DNA from 3 places in the Gynuella sp. genome. Region 1 is predicted to be linked to each of the others. Evidence: predicted binding sites of a transcription regulator. Region 1 holds the regulator's gene; each other region holds the start of a gene.

Region 1 (7,910 bases):
CCCCTAACGCGAAAATGTGCGAGAAATTTGTCTCAAGATAACGATTTACTTTGATGCCATGGCCGGTAACCAGACCTGCTTCCTGTGCCAGGGTAATATTGGGACGCAAACCAATGGCAGAGAGTACGATATCCGATTCCAGCTCCTGACCATTTGTCAGCCAAGTCCTGATACCGGTTTCAGTTTTCATCATTCGATTGACCAGTGGTCCGAGATAAAACTGGACACCCAATTCTTCAAGGGATTGTTGCAGCTGTTGGGAAACCGGTGTTGGTAACAACCGCTCCATCAGCTGATTGCCTGGAGAAACCAGTTGTACTTGAAAACCAGCCGCTGCCAAGTCATTGGCAAACTCGCAACCAATCAGTCCTCCACCGAGCACTAATACTCGCTTCTTGCCGCTGAGATGCTCTTGAAAATGGGCAAACTGCTGTAGGCTGTTAACCGTAAAAACATGATCCCCGGCATCACCGGGAATCTCCTGGTTGTTGGGGGTCGCGCCGGTTGCAAGTACCAACCGATCAAAGGCAATGGTTTCTGAACCTATAAAAATCAGTCTGTTGTGGGGGTCGATATCCGTGACTTCGGTATTTATTCGAATGGTGGCATCAAGAATTTCCGACATTTTTCCTGGATCCGCCATGGTCAGGGTATTGGCGGTTTTTTCCTGGCTGATGGCATTGGACAACATGGGTTTGGAATAATTTCGACCATCGTCAGATGAAATGATGATCAGTTCCTGCTGCTTGTTGAGCTTGCGAAACTCCCTCGCCAGGCTGTACCCCGCGAGACCAGAGCCGATAATAATGATGGGTTTTGAGTTCGACATATCAACTCCTTACAGCTCGATCATTTCGAAGTCCTCTTTGCCAACTCCACAATCAGGGCAAGCCCAATCTTCTGGAATATCGCTCCAGGCGGTTCCAGGTTCAATCCCTTCTTCCGGTAAACCTTCGGCTTCATCATAAATGAAACCACAGACTATACATTGCCATTTTCTCATCACTTAACCCCCTATCGATTCTGCGGCCAAAGCTACTGAGCCTGTTTTGCAAAAGCAATAGCAGGGCTGTATTTCTCTACTAATTTCCTGGTATCGGTCACGCAAATTATCAACAAGTATAAGCATCAGATGATTCTGTTTCTGATAAACTGCGCAGCCATCATCAGTGTCCCAAGTTTGCGGTTTTGATCCCAATATTATGAATCAGGCTCTTAAATTACGGATTAATGCGTATATTGCGCTGACCCGTCTCAATCGTCCCATAGGAACATTTCTCGTTTTGTGGCCCACTTTATGGGCTTTGTGGCTGGCTGGTGGAGGGTTGCCGAAGATCTCCAATCTGCTGATTTTCATCACCGGTGTGGTGCTGATGCGCAGTGCCGGGTGTGCCATTAATGATTTCGCGGATCGAAATATTGATGGTCATGTTCAACGCACCCAGGCAAGGCCTCTTGCTTTAGGCATTATCAGGCATCATGAAGCTGTGATTCTGTTTGTGGTGTTGTGTCTGATTTCATTCGCTCTGGTGTTGATGACTAACCGGCAGACCGTCTACCTGTCGTTTGCAGGAGCAGCATTGGCATTCGCTTATCCATTTATGAAGCGCTACACCTATTTACCCCAGGTGGTGCTGGGGGCGGCTTTCAGTTGGTCGATTCCAATGGCATTTATGGCTGAAGCCGGGGAGCTGACATCAATTACCTGGCTGCTGTATACCGCCAATCTGCTATGGACAGTGGCGTATGACACTCTATATGCAATGGTTGACCGTGAGGACGATTTAAAAATTGGCGTGAAATCGACTGCTATTCTATTTGCCGAAGCCGATATTTTCGCAGTGGCAACTTTGCAGGGGCTGGCCTGGTTGACCTGGATACTGGTCGGTGTTCAGGCGGGGCTGGGACTATTCTACTACTTGGGCCTGTTGGTTGCTGGTGCTATGTTCTTCTGGCAGATCTGGAGTGTTCGCAATCGTGACCGCGACGCCTGTTTTAAAGCGTTTTTGCACAACAATTGGGTTGGAGCGGTTATTTTTGTGGGTATATTTCTGAACTTTCTATGACAGTCTATGAGTACCCATATTTGACACTGAGATGACAATTGTCACTAATTTGTCATAAAGGGGCAGTTTAATTTTGCCTGAGTCAAATTGAGTGAGATAGCTATGTCTGGAAAAACCATACTGGTCGTTGATGATGAGACCCCCATCCGAGAAATGATTGCCGCAGCGCTGGAAATGGCGGGTTATCACTGTATTGAGGCAGGTGATGCACAGGAAGCGATGTCAGTGGTAGTGGATCAGAAACCGGACCTGTTATTACTGGATTGGATGTTGCCTGGTTCCAGTGGCGTGGAAATCTGCCGGCGGTTAAAACGGGACCACCTGACAGCCGAAATACCGGTGATCATGTTGACGGCCAAAGGGGAAGAGGACCATAAAATTCAGGGGTTGGAGGCCGGTGCCGATGATTATATCACCAAGCCGTTTTCTCCCCGTGAATTGGTGGCGCGACTGAAAGCGGTATTACGCCGGGCTACCCCGCCTGGTGTGGAGGAGGCGATTGAAGTGAATGGCCTGAGGCTTGATCCAGGCAGTCATCGGGTCAGCTCAAATGGACAGGAAATTGAAATGGGCCCTACAGAGTTCAGGCTGCTACAATTCTTCATGAGTCATCAGGAACGTGCCTACACACGGGCACAGTTATTGGATCAGGTCTGGGGAGGAAATGTTTATGTGGATGAACGTACGGTCGATGTACATATTCGCCGCCTGCGCAAAGCCCTTGGTGACCAGTTGATGACCATGATTCAAACCGTACGTGGAACTGGCTACCGTTTTTCTGCAAAAATCAGCTGACTCCCAATTAGAATTGGATAACACTTTTCAATGATTAAAGATTATCGACGGCAGCATCTGACTTCTGTTGTTGCCATGGCTTTGGCCGTGATGTTGATTGGCGCCATTCTGGGCTATCCACTCATTGCCCTGCTGTTGTATCTGATCGGTTATGTCGCTTGGTCCATGTGGCAGCAGAACAAGCTGATCGAGTGGCTAAAACAAAAAGACACCACCGCAGAAAGTTTGCCGGACACCGACGGGCCGATGGGGATGGTATTTGATTATCTCTACGGATTATTACGTCGGCATCGTCTCGAAGTACACCGTCTCAATACCGTTATCAACCGATTCCAGACCTCCACATCTGCTCTTGAGGATGGGATTGTGATTGTGAATCAGGATGGCACATTGGAGTGGTGGAACGAAGCGGCTGGTGACTTGTTGAGTTTTCAGCCGCAGGACCGTGGCCAGCTGATTAACAACCTGATTCGCAGCCCTAAATTTCAAAAGTTTTTCCGCAATGCCGTTCCCCGTACCAAAGTGAATATTCCTGCTCCGAGACGCGAACATCTGACATTGCAGATTGCCATTACCATATATGGTGAAAACGAACGATTGCTATGGGTGCGTGATATCTCCCGACTGCGGCAACTGGAACAGATGCGCAAGGATTTTGTTTCCAATGCCAGCCACGAACTGCGTACACCATTGACGGTGCTGCAGGGGTATCTGGAAACATTTATTGATATGGGTGACGTGTTGCCAGAACGTATGCATCGGCCATTGCAGCAAATGCAGGCGCAGACCCGGCGCATGACCAATCTGGTCAATGATTTGATGCTATTGACCCGCCTTGATGGTGATGATGATCGTCGCGGAGACATGCAGGTACATGTAAGGCAGTTACTGGAAAGTATTGTTGAGGATGCGCAAGCCCTCAGTGGAGATAAACACCATCAGATAGAGCTCGATATCGAAACTGAAGCTGACCTGATGGGAGATCCGAATTCATTACGCTCCGCGTTTTCCAACCTAGTGTTCAATGCTGTGCACTATACTCCGGAAACCGGCCATATTCTCGTTTCATGGCGTCAGGATGAACGGTTTGCTTATATGAGCGTCAAAGACAGCGGTATTGGTATCGAAGCTCGTCACATTCCGCGTCTGACGGAACGTTTTTACCGGGTTAATGTTAGCCATTCTACAGCGACAGGAGGAACTGGCCTGGGGTTGGCAATCGTCAAGCATGCGCTGCAAATCCACGACGGTACATTGGATATTAGCAGTGAGGTTGGTAAAGGCAGCACATTTACCTGTCGCTTTCCTGTGAAGAATCTCTATCAACAACAGGAAGAGCAGCTGGCTGAGGAATAGTGGCTGGCTGTACTACTTAACGTACGGCTGCAATATATTTGGATAAAAACCCGAGTTTGTCCGGATCATCATCGACATATTTCAGTGATACCAGTAACTGGTCACAGGACATGTCTTTTTCCATCGCCGATATAGACACAATAAAACAGTTCATGCGTGCCACTTCTTCCGATTGGTCCGGCAGCTGAATATCGACGACAGCCTGATCAAAGACAATGGGAACCAGCTCTGCTCTGGGGATCTGCAGTAAGATTTCGACCAGATTGATATCGCGAATCACCGCAGTCACTGAATTGTGAGCTACTCGCAATTGTGCGGCACCTTTATTCCCCGACCGGCTTCTTGCCTTCACCGCAGCCTGTTTGCGCACCAGTTTTTCGGTGGCTGAATGGACTGCCAGAACACTGGCAGAGCCAGTGTTAGTTGAAGGTTTAGGAGGAGTAATTGAGGCTGCACCGAGCAGGTTCTGAGCCGAATCCTTGAACAACCCTTTAGGGTCATTACTCTGAGGCGCTGCTGTTGCGCTTTTTCCGCCGCCATTGAGTAATTCCTGGATATAATCCTTATGATTACGACTCAGGGCTTTGAGGATTTTTTTGAGTAATTGATCGTTGCTGAAGGGCTTGCCAATGTAATCACTGACACCGGCTTCTACTGCCTGTACAACGTTTTCTTTGTCACCACGGCTGGTAACCATGATGAATGGGGTTTTCTGCAGGTTATCCCGGTCCTCATATTCACGCAGCCAGGTTAACAATTGCAGGCCGTTCATTTCCGGCATTTCCCAATCGCATAAGATCAGGTCATAGGCATTTTTGGCAATCAGGTTTTGAGCTTTTTTGCCGTTGATTGCTTCATCAAGGCCAAGATCCGGAAAGAATCCGCGTAAAGTACGTTTTATCAGATCTCGTATAAATGCGGCATCGTCGATGCTCAGAATATTGATTCGGGCCACTCGATATTCCTGTGATTGTTTGGACTACTCTTCATCAGCATAGCAGCGATTTTGCTCAATTGCTGAATATCGATCGATCCAAAGATGTGTTGCTGCGACCACTGTCACGGGAATCACGAGAAAATTCAGTACGGGTACCAGAGTGGCTATTAACACCACAGAACCAAATCCCAGTGAGCGCAGTTTTTGCTGCCACAGCAGTTGTCGTGTGTCTTCGAATGAATGGCCGAGAATGTCCGCTGGATAATCAAGATATTGCAGGGCGGCCATCCAGGCAGAAAATAGCAACCACAAGAACGGAGCAGCAAGATTAAAACCCGGAATGAATGTGAAGATCAGTAATACCAAGGCGCGCGGCAGATAGTAGGCCAGTTTGGAAAATTCTCTGGCCACAGTTTTTGCCATCAAGGGCAACCAGTTTTTCCAATGTGCGAGATTTGAGTTTGTATTGATATTCGCCTGATCGATAATTTTTTCTGCCAGCAGACCACTGAACGGCGATGCTAACAAGGTTCCAAATATTGCGAATCCGAGTAGCCATAAGGGCAACAGGAAAACAATCAGCGAACCAATGAGCAGATTTTCAAGCCATTTTCTTGCTCCACCCAGCCAATCTGGCAGCCAGGATATCAGTGGCAGCAACAGGTGATCATCAATCATCTGCGTGAAGTACCAGACCAGTACACAGATAGACAGTGTGTTGATCAGCAGAGGAATGATCCAGAAGCGCTTCAGTCCGGGTGTCATTAACCAGCGAAAGCCGGCAAGCCAGTAGTGGACAGAATCAATAAAAGGAGTGTGTTTCAGAGCCATGGTAAAGCAGAGTGAATCCATCAAAGAGGCAGGAGACTAATCAAGATTATCTTAATTAGCAAAACAAAACCGCGGCTCAGAAACTCTCTGTTAATTGTCCAACAGCTGTACTCGTAATTTGAGTTTGTCCGGGTGCAATACCATACGAGCATAACGCAGACTTTTATAGCGCATATCCAACACCAGGGATTTGCGTAACTCCGCAATATCACTCTCTGGACACCGGGCACCAAACACCACATTAGTGAGTGTGTTTCTGGTTAATGTGAGTCCTTTGGCCTGAAACTGTAGTGGTTTAAGCAGCCGCCATTCCTGTTCGGACTGCATTTCGGGAGGCAGAGACAGACATCCGGGAAATGGCGTATCAGTAGTGGCGGTAATGTGACGATCCTGCTCATAAACAACAGGCCTAAGCATGACTGGTTCAGATTGTTTCGACGCAAAGGCAGAACTCTGACTGTTTAACTGTAGTGCCAGGCCGAGATGGTGATTACCCCGATACTGCCACAGACCAAAATGCTCGAGTGGCTGAAAAAGTGATAGCGTAGCCAGCTTTTTCCATTGCTCCGGATATTTTTTGGGAGGGTTGTTTGCGACTGATTTACGTTTGAGAGCGGATTCGATATCTGTTCGTTTTGTCTCAGATTGCTGGCAAAAATAGTCAAAACTCACTGCGCTCTGCAAAAGCTCTGGCAACTGTGTGTATTGTCTGTATAGCTCCTGCCGATAGTGTTCTTCGGAAACTGTTTGCTGAGGATCGTCAAATGGGTGATTTTGTAAGAAAGGATTCTGGTTTAAGGTTTCTGTTTCTAATGGTATAGACCCTTTCCTGAGTATCGCCAGGCCGGCGTCAAAGCTACAAAAAAATGTCAAAACCTCAGGCATTTGTTTCATAAGTGTATTCGTCTCGTTCGTTTGTAGGATATATCTTACAAAACTGTCAGTGATTGCTGTTTGTGTACGTTGTTTTCAAGACAAATGATGACAGCTTGAGTACCGCCCCCCCATGAATACTGGCTTTACCAGAATAGTAGAGATTTCAGGTCACCTGTACCCGGTTTTTGTAACCCCCTGAACCCGAATGCTTTTGGTATAGTTTCTCTCGTTGACGGGACAGCAACAAAGGACAAGCACACCATTGACGGAGTGCTCTGCAACGGAAGGCACCACATTGGAAGTATAGCGGCAGGAGCTGCACACCAGGGAGGTGTGATTTCGGGATGAATGAAAAGGACTCGGGTTTGGCAGGAGCCACAACTTAAGGATGAGTGTTTAGGAAGGATTCGACAGGACAAGGATCAGGAACGGCAGGAGCCAGCATTCAGGATGAATGGTTAGGAAGGATTCGACAGGACAAGGATCAGGAACGGCAGGAGCCAGCATTCAGGATGAATGGTTAGGAAGGATTCGACAGGACAAGGATTAGGAACGGCAGGAGCCGACATTCAGGATGAATGGTTAGGAAGGATTCGATAGGACAAGGATCAGGAATGGCAGGAGCCAGATTAAGGGACCGTAGTACTAAAGGACATTGGATTGCAAAGGATCAGCGATAGGACGTCAATTGCTAATGACTCGCTCTGGGGCGGTATGCCGACCGCCCCTTCTCATTTCCCTTCGTGAACATCTTCGTAGTTTTGCATTGACTTAGAGCCCTGCCTTCCCGATAAGGCCAGTTTACGGGTGATCTCAACTATGGCAGACCACTTATCGTCACACCATTCCGGGGCTAGCAAGCTGTCGGACCTGGCTTTGGCGCTGACCCGATGATAAACGATATGTTCTGGTGTTCTCTGGATTAGGTCGACGGCAGCATTAACATATTCCGGTAAAGTTAATGTTTTTAATCGACCTGATCGCCAAGTCCGTGCCATGGCGCTTCCCTTTACCACATGCAGTGGATGTAGTTTCAATCCATCAACACC
Region 2 (7,910 bases), on a different contig from region 1:
TGATGATGTCATAATAGAATCCTGCACCAGAGACTGAGATGACTGTATTTTTCGTCTCAGATATGCATCTGACGGACAACAAGCCTGACATTGCTCAGGCTTTTTTTGGTTTCATGGACAAGTACCAACAAGATATTCATTCTCTCTATCTTATGGGCGACCTGTTTGAGTTCTGGATAGGTGATCAGTTCAGCTCACCAATCGTCATTCAATTTAAACAACGCCTGGCCAAACTAAGCCAACACAGCACAATTTTTATTCAACACGGTAATAGAGATTTTCTCATTGGCCAGACTTTCTGCCAACAAACCAGGGCGCAACTATTACCTGACCCTTGGGAAATTACTCTTCACAAAACCCGCGCCCTATTAAGTCATGGCGATATATTTTGTACTGATGATATTGCTTATCAGCGACTACGAAGCATCCTTCGTTCAAAAACCGTTTTATTTCTGGCGAACGCCTTACCCTACTCGATACGGCATTTTGTAGCTCAGCGAATCCGTTCTGGCAGTCGTCAACGGCAGCAAAAAGAATACGAACACACACAAATGCGCGCTGACATCAATATTCAGGCCATTGAAAGTACATTAAATCAGTACTGTGCCAAATTAGTTATCCATGGCCATACTCACAAACCAGGACTACATGATCACAGTAACAACTGTCATCGCATGGTCCTGGGGGACTGGTCAGCAGACGGTGGTATATTTGCAAGACTACAAGACAACCAGCTTCTTCAACTTGTTCGATATTGCCACCCCAGTCAAACTGAGGAAATCATTGCCGAAATATTATTGTAAAATCCCGGAGTGAAAACGGAACTCAGTATCACCAGATTCAATCAAGTAATTCTCAACTTCCCGAAAGTACTGGATACGATCAACCAGTGGTTCTTCGGTATAAAGGTCGGCAAGTTTCAGATAATCACGAAAATGACGAGCTTCTGACTTCAACAACGAGCGATAGAATGCTGCCAACTCATCATCAAGCACAGGCAATAAGGCAGCAAAACGTTCGCAGCTTCTAGCCTCTACAAATGCTCCGATTATCAACTTGTCGATCAGCATTCCGGGATCCTGCTTACGTATATGCTGGTGCAATCCACCAGCATATCTAGCTGCTGAAAGGTGGCCATAGTCAATGTTGCGTTGTTTCATAATTTTGAGCACCTGGTCAAAATGCACCAGCTCTTCTCTAGCCAACTTACTCATTTTGGCCAATAGCTCGGGCTTATCTACATAACGGTACATCATGCTCATTGCGGTCGATGCTGCCTTTTTCTCACACTGGGCGTGATCTATCAGTAGAATAGGCAGATTTTCCATAGCGGACTTAATCCAAGCTTCTGGAGTCCGACATCCCAAAAATTGATAAATCGCCTCAAGGTCAGCCTGTACTGCTTCCGTCATATTTTTAACCACCCTTAAATTTGAAAGTCCCGGATTCTACCGCAGCCCCTACCCCATATCAGCAAAATATCCTGCAGGGTAAACGTCACCAAGCATTTTCATGATAACGGTATAAATAATTAGAACTTCAAATTAGGTGCAAGATCATTATGATTGCGGGCCCAATTTCAGTACCAGTTGATTATTATGTCCGTCGGCCAAGTATACCCTGAACTCTACCAACAGCAGTTAGAACAAAAAACCACCGAGATTGCCAAGCAAATCCATTTACATGGCTTGGTGTTTCCATCACCAGAAGTTTTCGAATCAAAACCATCACATTATCGCATGCGAGCTGAGTTCAGGGTCTGGCATGAACAGAACGACAGTTTTTACATCATGTTTGATCCCAATACTAAGGAAAAAGTTCGAATAGACGAGTTCCCTGTTGGTAGTCAACGTATCAACGAACTCATGGTTTCTCTACGCCAACATTTTCTAGCCAATAAACAGTTACGACATAAACTTTATCAGGTGGAATTTCTGACAACGAGCACAAATGAAGCACTTGTCACGATGATTTACCATAAGGTGCTGGATGACGAGTGGGCCGAGCACGCTCGCTCTGTCGCCACTCAACTGAACATCAAACTTATTGGTCGTTCACGCAAGCAGAAAGTATTGCTCTCAGATAACTGGGTTGAGGAATGTTTTCATGTCACTGGGCGCGACTACCGCTATCGTCAGGTGGAAAACACGTTTACCCAACCTAATGCTGGCGTATGTGTCGATATGCTAAACTGGGCTTGCACTCAAGCGGCCGACTGTACTGGGGACCTACTTGAACTGTACTGTGGCAATGGTAATTTTACGCTACCTCTAGCGGCAAAGTTTCCGAACGTTCTAGCTACTGAAATTTCGAAAAACTCAATCAAAACTGCTATTGAAAATGCTCTTCAGAATAACATCAATAATGTCTCTTTCTTTAAAGCCAGCAGCGAGGAGTTCAGTTCAGCCTGGCTAAAAAAAGATGCCCGGCTTCATCAAAAAATGAATCTGGACAATTATAAACTGGAGACACTGTTTGTTGATCCACCACGTGCGGGACTAGACCCAGATACAATAGAACTCGCCAGAAACTTTAAACATATAATATATATTTCGTGCAATCCACAAACGCTAATAGACAACATTGCAAATTTGTCCGACAACTTTGTGGTTAGCTCTTTTGCCCTGTTCGACCAATTTCCATATACCCATCATATGGAATGCGGTGTTTTGTTAACACGTAGATAAAGTCTAATCACTTGTTTTCGTTTTTAAGAACGAAACCACTGTGGAAATGAAATGGAATACCCGTATCGGTCTGGCCAGAAAGGTTCAAATCATATAACTGATTGACTTTTAGCTCAGGGTATTCAAGCCCCCAATGAGTCTGGCGAGTCTCTGCAGCCGTAACCAGTTGACGCTGAGTATCTGTCATTTCATATAACTCAAGCCGATACTGATCAACATCCTGGAGGCTTTGCCAGTTAACATTGAGCATATGTGTTTTTCTATTATGCGACAGTCGAAACCCACTAAATGAAAGAGTCTCTGAAACATTTTCTGATGGTGGATCAGTCGCCAAAATATGATCACGACCAAAAGTAGTAATCACCATATCATCACTCCATACATTTATCTTACCAACCATAAATGTAAGGAGTGCGGTCATGGGAATAACAAACAGCCAGCTTCTATCTGGTTTTAAAAATGTGATGATACTTCGCCAGGAATACCTTTTTTTGGCTCGTAAGTCAGTGGGCCTGAGATACTCGGCCAAAGCCAATGTATGAGCCTGTTGATATACCAAGCGTTTGAGGTTTTCCCGATCAGACTGTTGATTGAAAGAGCTCAAATGTTGCTCTACGATCGCTCTGGCCTGTTGCATACTCTGGGCTTTTTTTCTGCATTCAGAACAGTTCTCCATATGCTGACGCTGGCTTTCCAGGCACTCCTGTGTCGGGTCCTGAGCGTATTCATGTAAATCACTTTCTGTTAAGTGCCGATGCTTTGCTTCACCTGCGGTCATATCTAGATCCACCTAGTTTGCTCATATCTAAAACGGACCAGCGAAAATATATCCCGAAAACCGACTGATAGTATTATTATTCCTTGGCCCAGCCGACTGGTCAGTTCTTTCAGCGCGTAACTCTAAAATAGTACATTTATAGAAGAACGCTTAACTTTTTATATAGATCATCAAACTCGTTCTTGCTAATAATTCCAGTCAGGAAACAAATGTTATTTATGACGAACAACATATATCCTTTAGCGTCTTGCAAACAGCTCGAACTATACATTTGAAATACTTATGTTCTTAGCACATGCTGAGGCTTGTTGCGTATTTACCGTCCAACTTATGACTTTGTACAAACTCATCATGGGCGTATTTTAATTTTTATAATAGCAACCATCACAAATTTGTCATGTCAGAGAATGCCATCACCAAAAAATAATTTCCAGGCACAATCATCGCACCAAGTTGAAGCAGTAGTAAGATTTACCGGAACTGACGACAAACAGAGAACGAAGAGAAGAGCGCGGTCACAACCGACCCACGCTCTTAATTGGTAGCACTATAGCTTTATAACAATACGGTTATCTTCATAAATAATATCAAGTAACCTGCCATCTTGTGTCACCGCGGAATCGAAACGACCATGAATATCATTCGCTTGAATGACTGCAAGCGTATCGCCTTGTTTGAATTGATCAGTATTATCCAAATCAATCAATACATTACCTGCTTTAATATTCATGTCTCCATGAACCAAAAGACCGCCTTGGTTATGCCCACTCAACTCAAAAGACAATGTCCCATTTACCTGGGTGTAGCGCTTACCAACAACAAGAGGTTTTTCTGATCGGACAATAACAGCACCTGCATTTACAAAGACATCACCAGATCCAAACGCGTTACTTGACGCTGCTACCAATGCCCCACCGTTCAACACCGTTCCACCTTGATAATTGTTGCTTCCGGTCAACACCAGCTTCCCACTTCCAGATTTAACCAGCTTGCCTTTACCATGGATATCGTTATCCCAGGAATCAGCTGCGTTGAAATATCCTTTTGTTGCATCCATATTTACATAGACGTCTCCAACAAAAGCACCATACCCATCTGAAGCAGTCACCAGATCAATACGCCCCCACCCATTTGAGTCATCCAAAACCGGATAACCGGAATCAATACCTGTGGTATAGAGAACCACTCGCCGCTGCTGGCCAGTCAAATATGGAAAGCGGGATTTCAATAAAACTTCCGCGCCTTTCGGAACAATCATTTCCTGCCCGACTTTTGCAGGATCCTGTTTAAACGAATAAACCAGTTTCTCGCGATAATAGGCTTTGTTTGCTTTGTCATCAGCAAACGGGTCATCAGCGCCCCCAGATTGAGCGTATTGCATCAGGGATTCTTCATCGCGGATTCGCGCTTCAAAGTATTTGCGGGTGTTAGCTAACGCAGCATCCGCATCACTGGAATATCGATTAATATATGCAGCTGCGAGAGCTGTAGCCATAATGCGTCCGCCGATGACATCCAATGGAGAGTGATAACCAGAGATAATTCTATCCTCACCCAACTTTGCCGCCCTGGTAAGTAATTCAGGATAACGTTCCGGAACTGCGTAAGCGTAAGCGAAGGCTGCCAGATACCCAGCATTCGTATGACCGCTGGGAAATCCACAGTCTTTATGGCGACCGCGATTTTCCAAAGAATAAATTAATGCAGGAACAACCTGGATATGCGAATCATAAACAGGAATCGTCCTTTGACCCATCTTCCGATTACCCGCTTCTCGTGGTTCACCAGAACCGAGCGTTATGGTTCCAGTCTGCCTCACATTACCGTCATTATTCATCGTCCATGGGCGAGGTGAACAGTAGAAATATTTGGCTGGAGAAGTCGTGCCTTCAGGTCCTCTCATGATGTTCAGAAACTTCACAAAAGAACCTAACTCAGAGTCCACTGAAGCAGTACTTGAGTCCATCTCTTCGTATAAAATGACCTCATTAACATTGAAAAATTTTTCATCTGATGTTTTTAAATATTGGTCGGTAATATCATGCTGAATCAATGAGCGAGCACCAGCCCCCTGCTTATACCATTCAGCCAGAGGTCCAAGTCCATCAATAAGACTGTTATTTTTTGAACGTAAGTCATCAAGATATGCATCTAGGGCATCCTGATAACTTCGCTCATACCCCGGTACAGATCCAGTTACCCGCAACGAATAAGACATATTTTCCTGCCACACAGCGGCATCAACAATATGGGTATTCATAAACCGATTTTTAGGACCACTACCATTGGCTTCTCCGTTTGCCCATTCCACATCCCCCAATGACCAGACATCATCAAGTCCTTTAAGCAGTCGAATAACGGGATTAACCGAGCGATCATATTTGTTGATTGAGTTGCCATGAGTATCTTTACCAGTCTGAGCAATAAAGTTTTCTACAATTGGTAATGGATACATGACGTCAGGTTCTACGATGGTCTTTTCATAACCCATCCCTGCAGGTTCTGCAGGAAGGCTTATAATTGCCTTGGCATTATTGTTAGCACAATTTGTAAGGATAGGCATAAATGCCACCGCCATAGCAAGTAACTTATATCTGCTATCAATCTTGTACATGTTGCCACCTGTCATTCTTGTAATTGTCATTTTAAAGCAACTTTTTATATGACACTTTTATGAAAACAGATGCAATCATTAGAACTTTATTTGAAATTTTTTCATCGCCATACAAAAAATTCATCTACCGCTTTAGTGTTGATTGACACGATTCCCTCTTGTTCTTTTCTGTCTCAGCTGTTTGACACGACAAAAATCATATATAGATGAGTTGGTTTTTAATGCCATACCTTTCAGTCATATCGCCCCCCCAATATCTTCATGCTTAACATGCAGGTACGACCAACCGGCCATAACTACCCACTCTTCTTTAAAATATTACAGCAGCTCATAACTTTGATAGAGTGATTCCCTCAATCACCGAACATCAGTCCTATGCCCAAACATTTACGAGTTAAAGCAAACTTCTCAGGACGCGATTTTGTAATCGGTGATTTGCATGGAATGTATCCGCAATTGGAGACCAAACTGGAGGGAGTAAATTTTGACAGCACACGAGATCGCTTATTTTCTGTCGGGGATCTTATTGATCGCGGTGAGGAAAACCTTCGCTGTTTGAACCTATTGAAAGAACATTGGTTTTTTTGCGTGCGCGGTAATCATGAGCAAATGCTGATTAACACGATTTTGGATAATGATCCGATTGCTGAAAAAATCTGGCATTTCAACGGTGGGAACTGGGCAACCAGCGTAGACAAAAAGCAACTTAAAACGATAGCACGTCAGTTGCGCAAATTACCCTGGACCATTGAGATTGAATCACCAGTTCCAGATGATGATCCTGTCGGTATTTGTCATGCAGAATATCCTTTATCTACCTGGAAACAGCGGATCCGAACCCACAGTGATATGTTTTATCATAACCTTTTGTGGTCACGGAAGCAGGCCACCCAGCGATATATTCGAAAAGTGAGCGGCGTGCAGGCAATATATTGTGGTCATACGATTTTCGCGGAACCATTGCAGCTGGGTAATTGCCATTTCATAGATACGGGATGCTTTCAAACTGGGCGGCTGCATATAAAACAGTTATTTTATTAATCAAAGACATCAGGATGACCTGATTGCCGGATTCATAACTACGCAGGGCTTCTAACAGGCAGGTTTTGGTCGTTAACTGGCAAAAGCGCTGGGGCACTGTAACAGCCCATTTTCGTCGACCGTTCCAGCGATAACTTTGGCCAGCTCAGCTAAAGTCTCTTGCATCCCTATTGCAATCGCCTGATATCCACGCCCCAAAGGTTTGTGGAGTTGACTTCGACATATCAACCGAATAGACGATGTGTCTTTAAAACCAACCGTCCAGTCTGCAACCAGAACAATTTTCTCATCAGTCCAGATATCCAACCTTCTGACCTCGATGTTGACTCTTAGCAGTCGCTTCGATGCGGCGTCAGCCAATCCCCGACTACTGGGAACTTGCCAATATGCGGATAGCTGGTCCGAAAGAGACTCAGTCAACTCCTCTCCTAGATTGCTGGACCACTGCTGATTATCCAGCAACAAAACGCCATTTAATCCATTACGAACAACAAACTGAGGTCGGTCAAGAGCCTCGGGAACATACACTGGCAATACGTCGATCACAAATGGCATAACCGCTGGATGCAGTTGAGATTGTGGCTTAGAGCTCATTAGCGTGTAGTAATGAATCGGTGCTGATACACATGATGACATCAATGCGACGACTATCAGCAATACTCCCAAAAAAGATGTTTTTTCCATATTTCTTACTTACTCCACTCGAACATTTTCCGGCCGCCCACGAATCAAGGCTTCGGGATTGCGACTCAGTAAATCCGTAAGATTACGTAAGGACTTAGCGGCACGT
Region 3 (7,910 bases), on a different contig from region 1:
CGGATATCCGCAAAAGGACCCGCCATTGCGTTGAGAGCTTTCACCCCACCATAGCTTTCTGCCGGAAAAAACTTGAAATGACGGTAACCATGCTGAAGCCCCAACATTAGTTCTGATGGTGTGGCGATAGCAGGCAAATAAGGCATGGAAACCTCTTTACCAGCACACAACAATGCTTCTGTCATACCTGGGCTGATGGCAAAATCACAGCCAATACGGTCAAGCGCTTCAAGCTGTGCAACACTCGTTACGGTACCGGCCCCGACAATCATCTCAGGCAATTGCTGTTTCAATAATGCAATGACATCCATAGCCACGGCGGTTCTTAAGGTAATTTCCAGAACGTTCACTCCCCCCTCAGCCAGTGCTTTGGCTAACGGTACTGCGTGGTCCAGTTCTGAAATGGCCAAAACCGGCATAACAGGATTTGCTAAGTTCAAAATCTGTTCGACATCATAGCGACTCATAAACTATTCTCCTGACAAAATTTAATGACCATTGTAGATGTGATTCAACACTGCTGCTGAGCCGAGCAAGCCCGGCTGAGTCGATACAATCAGATAAGTAGGAATATCAACGACAAAACCACTCAAGCGTCCTTTCGCTTCAAAACACTGTCTGAACGCACTGTTTTTAAAAAACTCAACAAATCGCGGCAGAATACCACCAGCAATATAGACCCCACCTTTGGCACCACATGTCAATGCGGCATCTCCAGCAAAGTGACCCAGAACGGAACACAATCGGGCCAGCGCTTCTTCACAAACAGCATCAGTCTTATTAATGGCAGCTGCACTGATTTCAGCTGCTTTCAAAACAGCCACTTCGCCTCTACGATAGAGGTGCAATGCCTGGTAGATATTTTCCAGTCCCATGCCAGATAGCAGCCGCTCGGCTGAAACCCGTTCATATTTGGTCAACAGATAGCGCAGTATTTCTATCTCGACTTCATCTGTTGGCGCAAATTGAGCATGCCCTCCTTCCGTTTCTACCGTAATAGGCACACCATGCTTATCAAATACCAGAGTCCCCAACCCAAGCCCGGTTCCAGGCCCAGTGACAACCATAGGCATATTTTCGATTGCTGTACCACGACCAATCTTGATCGCACCACTGGCATCGAGATGGGGAACCGAGTTGGCAAGGGCATTGTAGTCATTGATGAACTTCAATGAATCAAACCCCAATTGCTGTTTCAACTCAGAAACATAAAATGCCCAGGTATGATTAGTCATTTTGATATAGTCGGAATCAGTTGGACAGGCGATAGCCATGACCCCTTGTTTTATAGGCTTTATCTGCTCAGGAAGATGCTCGAGGTATGCCCGTACAGCATCTACAATCCCTTCGTATTCTGCACCATTCAAGGTTTTGGCGTAACACAGCTCCTGCTCATTCAGCTGCAGTTTTTCATCCGCGGCGAGCTGTTTCAGTGGGGCCAGCGCAAACCTCGCATTAGTTCCACCAATATCAGCAATAATTCCAAATTCCTGGGTCACAGTTTTTGTCCTCAATTAGTCTTCAAATCTGAAAACAGTGGCACCCTGCTCCGGGTTATTCACTGATGCACGCATATTGGCGAATAATTCCCGCCCAAAACCGAACTCATCGGGTCCCGGCTCAAAAGCAACCACCTTGCGCTCGTTAAATTCAACCGGGTCAACGATTACCTGCAAAGAACCAGCTTCCGCATCCAGCCGAATTAAATCGCCCTCTCTGATTTTTGCCAGAATGCCCCCCTGACTGGCCTCTGGGGACACATGAATCGCCGCAGGTACCTTACCGGATGCTCCGGACATCCTGCCATCTGTCACCAGTGCCACGCGATATCCGCGATCCTGCAAAACACCCAACGGTGGAGTTAACTTATGTAGCTCCGGCATGCCATTCGCACGAGGCCCCTGAAACCGAACCACTGCGACAAAATCTTTGTTCAATTCCCCTGCCGCAAATGCTTCCTGCAATTGCTGCTGGCTTTCAAACACAACTGCAGGAGCCTCAATGATCCGGTTTTCCGGAGCAACTGCAGACACTTTGATCACCCCAACCCCAATATTGCCACGCACAACCTGAAGTCCACCTTCGGGGCTGAACGGCCGGGTAACAGGGCGTACTACTTCTTCATCCAGACTATCGGCACTGCACCCCTTCCATTCAATACTGCCGTTATGACCTAAAAACGGTTCCCGGGTATAACGCTCCAACCCATAACCCGCCACAGTATTAACGTCTTCATGCAGCATAGAACCCGCCAGCAGCTCACGTATCACGAATGGCAATCCGCCTGCGGCATGAAAATGGTTTACATCCGCCTTACCATTTGGGTAGACACGCGCCAACATTGGTACAACGGATGATAATTCAGAGAAGTCATCCCAGGTAATTTTGATTCCCGCCGCTGCAGCCGCAGCCACAATATGCATGGTCAGGTTGGTAGAACCACCTGTAGTCAACAACCCTACCATCCCATTCACAAACGATTTTTCATCAATCATCCTGCCAACCGGCATATAAGAACCGTTGGTCGATGTCAGCCTTAGCACCTGTTGCGCTGCGCTTATGGTTAACTTCTCGCGCAAAGGATCGTTAGGATTGACGAATGATGATCCAGGCAAATGCAAGCCCATAATTTCCATCAACATCTGGTTGCTGTTGGCAGTTCCATAAAAAGTACAGGTACCCGCCGAGTGATAAGAACGACTTTCTGTTTCAAGCAACTCCTGCCGGGACACCTTACCTTCAGCAAACAATTGTCTGACTCTGGACTTCTCCGAGTTGGAAATCCCGGTCGGCATAGGCCCCGCGGGCACAAAGATGGTTGGCAGATGCCCGAACCTCAATGCTCCGATCAGCAAACCAGGCACAATTTTGTCACAGACTCCCAAATACAGCGCTGCATCAAACATGTTATGAGAAAGCGCAATAGCCGCCGACATGGCAATCTGATCACGACTGAACAGACTGAGCTCCATCCCGGTCTGCCCCTGAGTGACACCATCACACATTGCCGGCACCCCACCTGCCACCTGTGCAGTACAGCCCATTTCCATGACCGCTTTTTTGATCTGCTGCGGAAAATGCTCATAAGGTTGATGCGCGCTCAACATATCATTGTAAGCGGTTACGATACCCACATTAGCAGCATTCATAAGCTTAATGGTTTCTTTCTCCTGAACGCCACAGGCCGCAAAACCGTGAGCCAGATTGGTACAACCAAGCGATTGGCGTACAGGAAAATTTTCACCGGCTTTATCGATCAAAGCCAAATAACGAGTACGGCTGTTTTGACTGCGTTCAATAATTCTGTCGGTGACAGCCTGGACGGTAGGGTTCATAGTAGGGTCTCTGATAAGGTTTAAGCATGTGTCCAATAGACATCTAAATCGACAATAGACTGATCGATAACAGACCTAACCGGATATTCAGTCAACGGACCTGCCTGACAGGCCGCTTCAAAAATCTGTTTTTTCTGAGCACCGGTTATGTGCAGAAACAACGACTCAGTTGCCAGAATCCTCGCCAGCGTCAAAGTCATTCGCTCATGGGGAGCCGTCACTGGATCTGCAGCACAACAGCTATACTCTGTATTCATATCAACAGCTGCTGCCAATTGAGGCGATTGCGGGAAAAAGGATGCGGTATGACCATCCCCTCCCATACCCAGCACAACCACTGAAAATTTTGCTGGTAACTGTTGTAACACCGAATGGAGTGCAGCAACCCCTTGCTCAGCACTTGAATGCTCATTCTTAAGCCCGATAAATTGCGCCGCAGCTGCAAAGTTCTGCAACAAACAATCACGCACCAGCTTCTCATTGCTGTCAGCATGTTCAGGACCAACCCAACGCTCATCCACCAGGGTGACGATTACTTTTTCCCAGGCCAGCTCCATGTTGCTCAAATGGGCGAACAGCCCCTTTGGAGTACTGCCTCCAGAAACAGCCAGTGAGGCAACAGCGTTATTATCGATATCCCGCTGTAATTGCTCTGCAACAGCGATCGCCAATGCCTGATCCAATGCGTCAGTCGAAGAGTATTCATGTAAATTCATATGCTTCCTTAGAGTCAGTAAGCTTTAATCAGTACGCGACATTTACCAGCACAAACATAGAACTGCTGCTGACACATCACTCGCAGAATTTCCGACCATTCCAGTGGCCCGGCTACTTGCTTTCATGCCAGCTACGACCATCTTTGGCCACCAGTTCAAAGGCTGTCTGCGGCCCCCAGGTCCCGGACATATAAGTACTGGGCAACCCGGCATGCTCAGCCCAGCCAGTCAGAATGGCATCACACCACTTCCAGGCTGCCTCAACTTCCGCCCGGTGAACAAATAACGTTGAGTTACCCCTCATGACATCAAACAACAAACGCTCATAAGCCTCGGGAATTCGTTTATCAGCATACTTGTCAGGCTGAGTCAGATTCAGGGTAACGGGATGAACCTCCATTCCTTTTCCAAGACCTGGAACCTTGTTCATCATATATAGCTGCAGACTTTCTTCCGGCTGCAACCTAATCACCAGCTTGTTAGCCATAATGTTGGAAGATTCTGGGAAAATGCTGTGTGGAACGTCTTTGAACTCGATGACAATTTCGCTGAATCTCGCCGGCAGACGTTTACCGGTACGAAGATAAAAAGGAACCCCACGCCAACGCCAGTTATGAATATCAGCCCGGATTGCAACGAAGGTTTCTGTCGTGCTGTCAGGCTTTCCACCTTCTTCCTGGGTATATCCTGGAACAGATGCCCCATTTGCAACGCCTGAACCATACTGTGCCCGGACGGCATGCTCCCTGACCTCAGAAGCACTCATGATTTTAAGAGACTTCAGTACCTTGATTTTTTCGGCGCGTACAGCATCCTGATCAAGACTGACCGGAACCCCCATTGCCACCAGACATAACAATTGCAGCATGTGGTTTTGAACCATATCACGAAGAGCACCTGAGTCATCATAATACCCCCAGCGCCCCTCAACACCGACCGTCTCAGCCACAGTAATCTGTACATTATCGATATGGCTATTGGTCCATACAGGCTCAAACAACGCATTGGCAAAACGGACCGCAAGCAGATTCTGTACTGTCTCTTTTCCCAAATAGTGGTCGATACGGTAGATATTGTCTTCATCAAACACTTCCGCCACTGCGTCATTGATGACAATAGAAGAAGCAAGATCCTTCCCTAATGGCTTCTCAAGGACCACTCTGCTGTGTTCCGAAACCAGATTATTTGCCTTAAGTCCTCTGCAAATCGGGCCGAACAGCCCCGGCGCGGTGGACAGGTAGAATATGGTATTTCCAAGACATGCATCGTTACCGAGAACTTCGGATAAATGTTGGAAAGTTTCATTTTTACTGGCATCGACGGAAACATACGAAAGGCGCTCAGAAAAACGATCCCATACAGTTTCATCCATGTACTTTTCGGCCACGAACTCTTCCAGCCCCTTACGAACCATGCTCTGGAACTCAACTCTCTCCAGTGCAGTCCTCGATGCTCCGATAATTTTGGCTGCAGGCGCAAGCTGATCGTCTTTATCCAGAAAATAAAGCGCTGGCATCAATTTACGAATCGAAAGGTCCCCATTACCGCCAAATATCACGAAATTACAAGCGTCATTATGTAGTTTCATGCCTTTAAATGCTCTCCAAAAATAATGTCACATTAATGTTGTACGACCCCGAATCACATCGGCGAAAAGGTAATTTTTGTAATTTTCTTACATTTTGCCCGAATTCAGTATCTAATAACAACCTGAAACAGCAACCAGACATTCGCTTGAGTTGACATCCAGATCTGCAGGATGCACTAAAATTGATTCTGAATATAATTACAGAATTACATGACATTATTCATGTACGATAGCGCACAACAATAATAGTGGTATAAATATAGTGACTGAGACAGACCATAGCAGCAATCTTCTTGAACGCTTGAAGTCCAACCCGGACTGCCTGAGTAAATCTGAAAAAAAAGTGGCTCAGGTTATTCTGAGCAACCCTGACTCAGCCATTCGTTCCAGTATTGCCTCTCTTGCAAAAGCCGCCAATGTCAGTGAACCAACGGTAAATCGTTTCTGTCGCTCATTGGGATGCAGCGGATTTCCGGATTTCAAGTTGAGACTGGCTCAATGTCTGGCCACAGGTACACCTTATATCAACAGAGATGTGGAATCTGACGATACGGTTGAACAGTACACCCGGAAAATTTTCGAAGCGAACCTGAGCGCCATTAGTGATGCTCAGCGGTCATTGGATTACAATGCCGTTGCCAAAGTGGTTCAGACACTGGCAGATGCCAAAAAAATCGACTTTTTCGGTTCCGGCGGCTCTGGTCCGGTTGCGCTGGACGCACAACATAAGTTTTTTCGTCTGGGCACTCCTGTTGCCGCACATACCGACTCACTCATGCAGCGTATGGCTGCTGCCGGGGCCAGTCCTGGCGATGTCATCATGATAATTTCCAACACTGGTCGCACCATACCTCTCATCGAGGCAGCCACCATTGCCCGTCAGGCAGGCGCAACAGTTATCGGACTAACCACCCCCAGTTCACCATTGACGGAAGTATGCGATCTTTACCTGGGTGCAGAAAACTCCGAAAATACCGAAATCTATACACCGATGAGCTCCAGACTCATTCATCTGGCTATCATTGATGTACTGGCTACTGGGGTATCATTATTGAGGGGCCCTGATTTTCAGGATCATTTGAGAATTATCAAAGAAAGCCTGGCGGAAACCCGCATTTCCAACAAAGACAAGTAACAGGGTCGTCATTTTTCCTCTGCTACAATTGAACATTGTTTTATCGAAAGTTTGAAATGTAGTTTTATTACAATTTTTTAGCGGGCAAGATCACTTACTGTAGAATTGTTGCGCTATATCATGGTTAAATACGTAATAAACCTACATATTTAAGCCATCTTTTACGTGGCGGCCAAACCAGTCAATGAACTTCTGACTGATGGCCCTCAAAACTTCTATAAAGGAGCACAACATGTCTAAAATCCGTGTCGCGATTAATGGCTATGGCCGTATTGGCCGTAACGTTCTACGTGCATTATATGAATCTCCTGAACATCTGGAAAAAATTCAAATTGTTGCCATCAACGATTTGGGCGATGCCAAAATCAATGCCCATTTGACCAAATACGACACAGTGCATGGCAAATTCGTCGGGACTGTTGAGCAAGACAACGATGCTCTGGTTGTAAATGGCGACAAAATAGCAATTCTGTCTGAGCGCAACCCTTCTGAGTTGCCCTGGAAAGAACTCAGTGTAGATGTGGTTTACGAATGTACCGGTTTCTTCGCCAGTAAAGAAAAAGCCAGTGCTCACCTTGATGCTGGTGCCAAAAAAGTAATCATCTCTGCACCTGCTGGTGGCGTTGACGCTACTGTTGTATACGGTGTGAACCAGTCAGTTCTGACTTCTGACATGACCGTTATTTCAAATGCTTCCTGTACCACCAACTGTCTGGCTCCTATCGCTAAACCTCTTAACGACAAGCTGGGTATCGAAAGCGGCCTGATGACCACGATTCACGCCTATACCAACGATCAGCGCCTTTCTGACGTATATCACTCAGACCTCTACCGTGCCCGCGCTGCAGCTATGAACATGATTCCTACCAAAACTGGTGCAGCAGCAGCCGTTGGCTTGGTTGTGCCTGAGTTGGCTGGCAAGTTCGATGGTATGGCGGTACGCGTTCCAACCATCAACGTTTCATTGGTTGACCTGTCATTCCTGGCACCTCGCGAAACCACTGCTGAAGAAGTCAACCAAATTATTGAGGACGCTATTGCTGCGGACCCAGTATTGGCAAAAGTACTGTGTGTCAACAAAGAACCATTGGTTTCTACTGACTTCAATCACAGCACTTTCACTTCCAATTTCGATG

What was found. The regulator PhoB, encoded in region 1, activates phosphate uptake and scavenging genes when phosphate is short. The targets are predictions, from matches to a motif close to TGTCATANNNNTGTCANA.
Region 2: ACQY6I_RS05065 (phosphatase PAP2 family protein) is a predicted target of PhoB. The motif match lies at 6,127-6,144, and genes of this name have one in related genera.
Region 3: hexR (transcriptional regulator HexR) is a predicted target of PhoB. The motif match lies at 5,665-5,682, and genes of this name have one in related genera.

The regions. Positions count from the first base shown of each region.
Region 1 covers NZ_JBNKSF010000027.1:213,571-221,480, reverse strand. Annotated here, with positions in the region: gene ACQY6I_RS10810 (FAD-dependent oxidoreductase) at 1-829, opposite strand, end outside; gene rd (rubredoxin) at 839-1,003, opposite strand; gene ubiA (4-hydroxybenzoate octaprenyltransferase) at 1,203-2,066, shown strand; gene phoB (phosphate regulon transcriptional regulator PhoB) at 2,169-2,861, shown strand; gene phoR (phosphate regulon sensor histidine kinase PhoR) at 2,892-4,217, shown strand; gene ACQY6I_RS10785 (response regulator) at 4,234-5,172, opposite strand; gene cysZ (sulfate transporter CysZ) at 5,197-5,985, opposite strand; gene ACQY6I_RS10775 (hypothetical protein) at 6,076-6,657, opposite strand; gene ACQY6I_RS10770 (TIGR01212 family radical SAM protein) at 7,593-7,910, opposite strand, start outside.
Region 2 covers NZ_JBNKSF010000014.1:36,766-44,675, forward strand. Annotated here, with positions in the region: gene ACQY6I_RS05040 (peptidylprolyl isomerase) at 1-37, shown strand, start outside; gene ACQY6I_RS05045 (UDP-2,3-diacylglucosamine diphosphatase) at 39-803, shown strand; gene ACQY6I_RS05050 (tRNA-(ms[2]io[6]A)-hydroxylase) at 795-1,412, opposite strand; gene trmA (tRNA (uridine(54)-C5)-methyltransferase TrmA) at 1,599-2,687, shown strand; gene ACQY6I_RS05060 (hypothetical protein) at 2,695-3,465, opposite strand; gene ACQY6I_RS05065 (phosphatase PAP2 family protein) at 4,013-6,079, opposite strand; gene ACQY6I_RS05070 (metallophosphoesterase) at 6,455-7,120, shown strand; gene ACQY6I_RS05075 (PqiC family protein) at 7,193-7,804, opposite strand; gene ACQY6I_RS05080 (intermembrane transport protein PqiB) at 7,814-7,910, opposite strand, start outside.
Region 3 covers NZ_JBNKSF010000062.1:92,005-99,914, forward strand. Annotated here, with positions in the region: gene ACQY6I_RS24565 (bifunctional 4-hydroxy-2-oxoglutarate aldolase/2-dehydro-3-deoxy-phosphogluconate aldolase) at 1-467, opposite strand, end outside; gene glk (glucokinase) at 489-1,499, opposite strand; gene edd (phosphogluconate dehydratase) at 1,515-3,335, opposite strand; gene pgl (6-phosphogluconolactonase) at 3,356-4,051, opposite strand; gene zwf (glucose-6-phosphate dehydrogenase) at 4,164-5,639, opposite strand; gene hexR (transcriptional regulator HexR) at 5,902-6,774, shown strand; gene gap (type I glyceraldehyde-3-phosphate dehydrogenase) at 7,007-7,910, shown strand, end outside.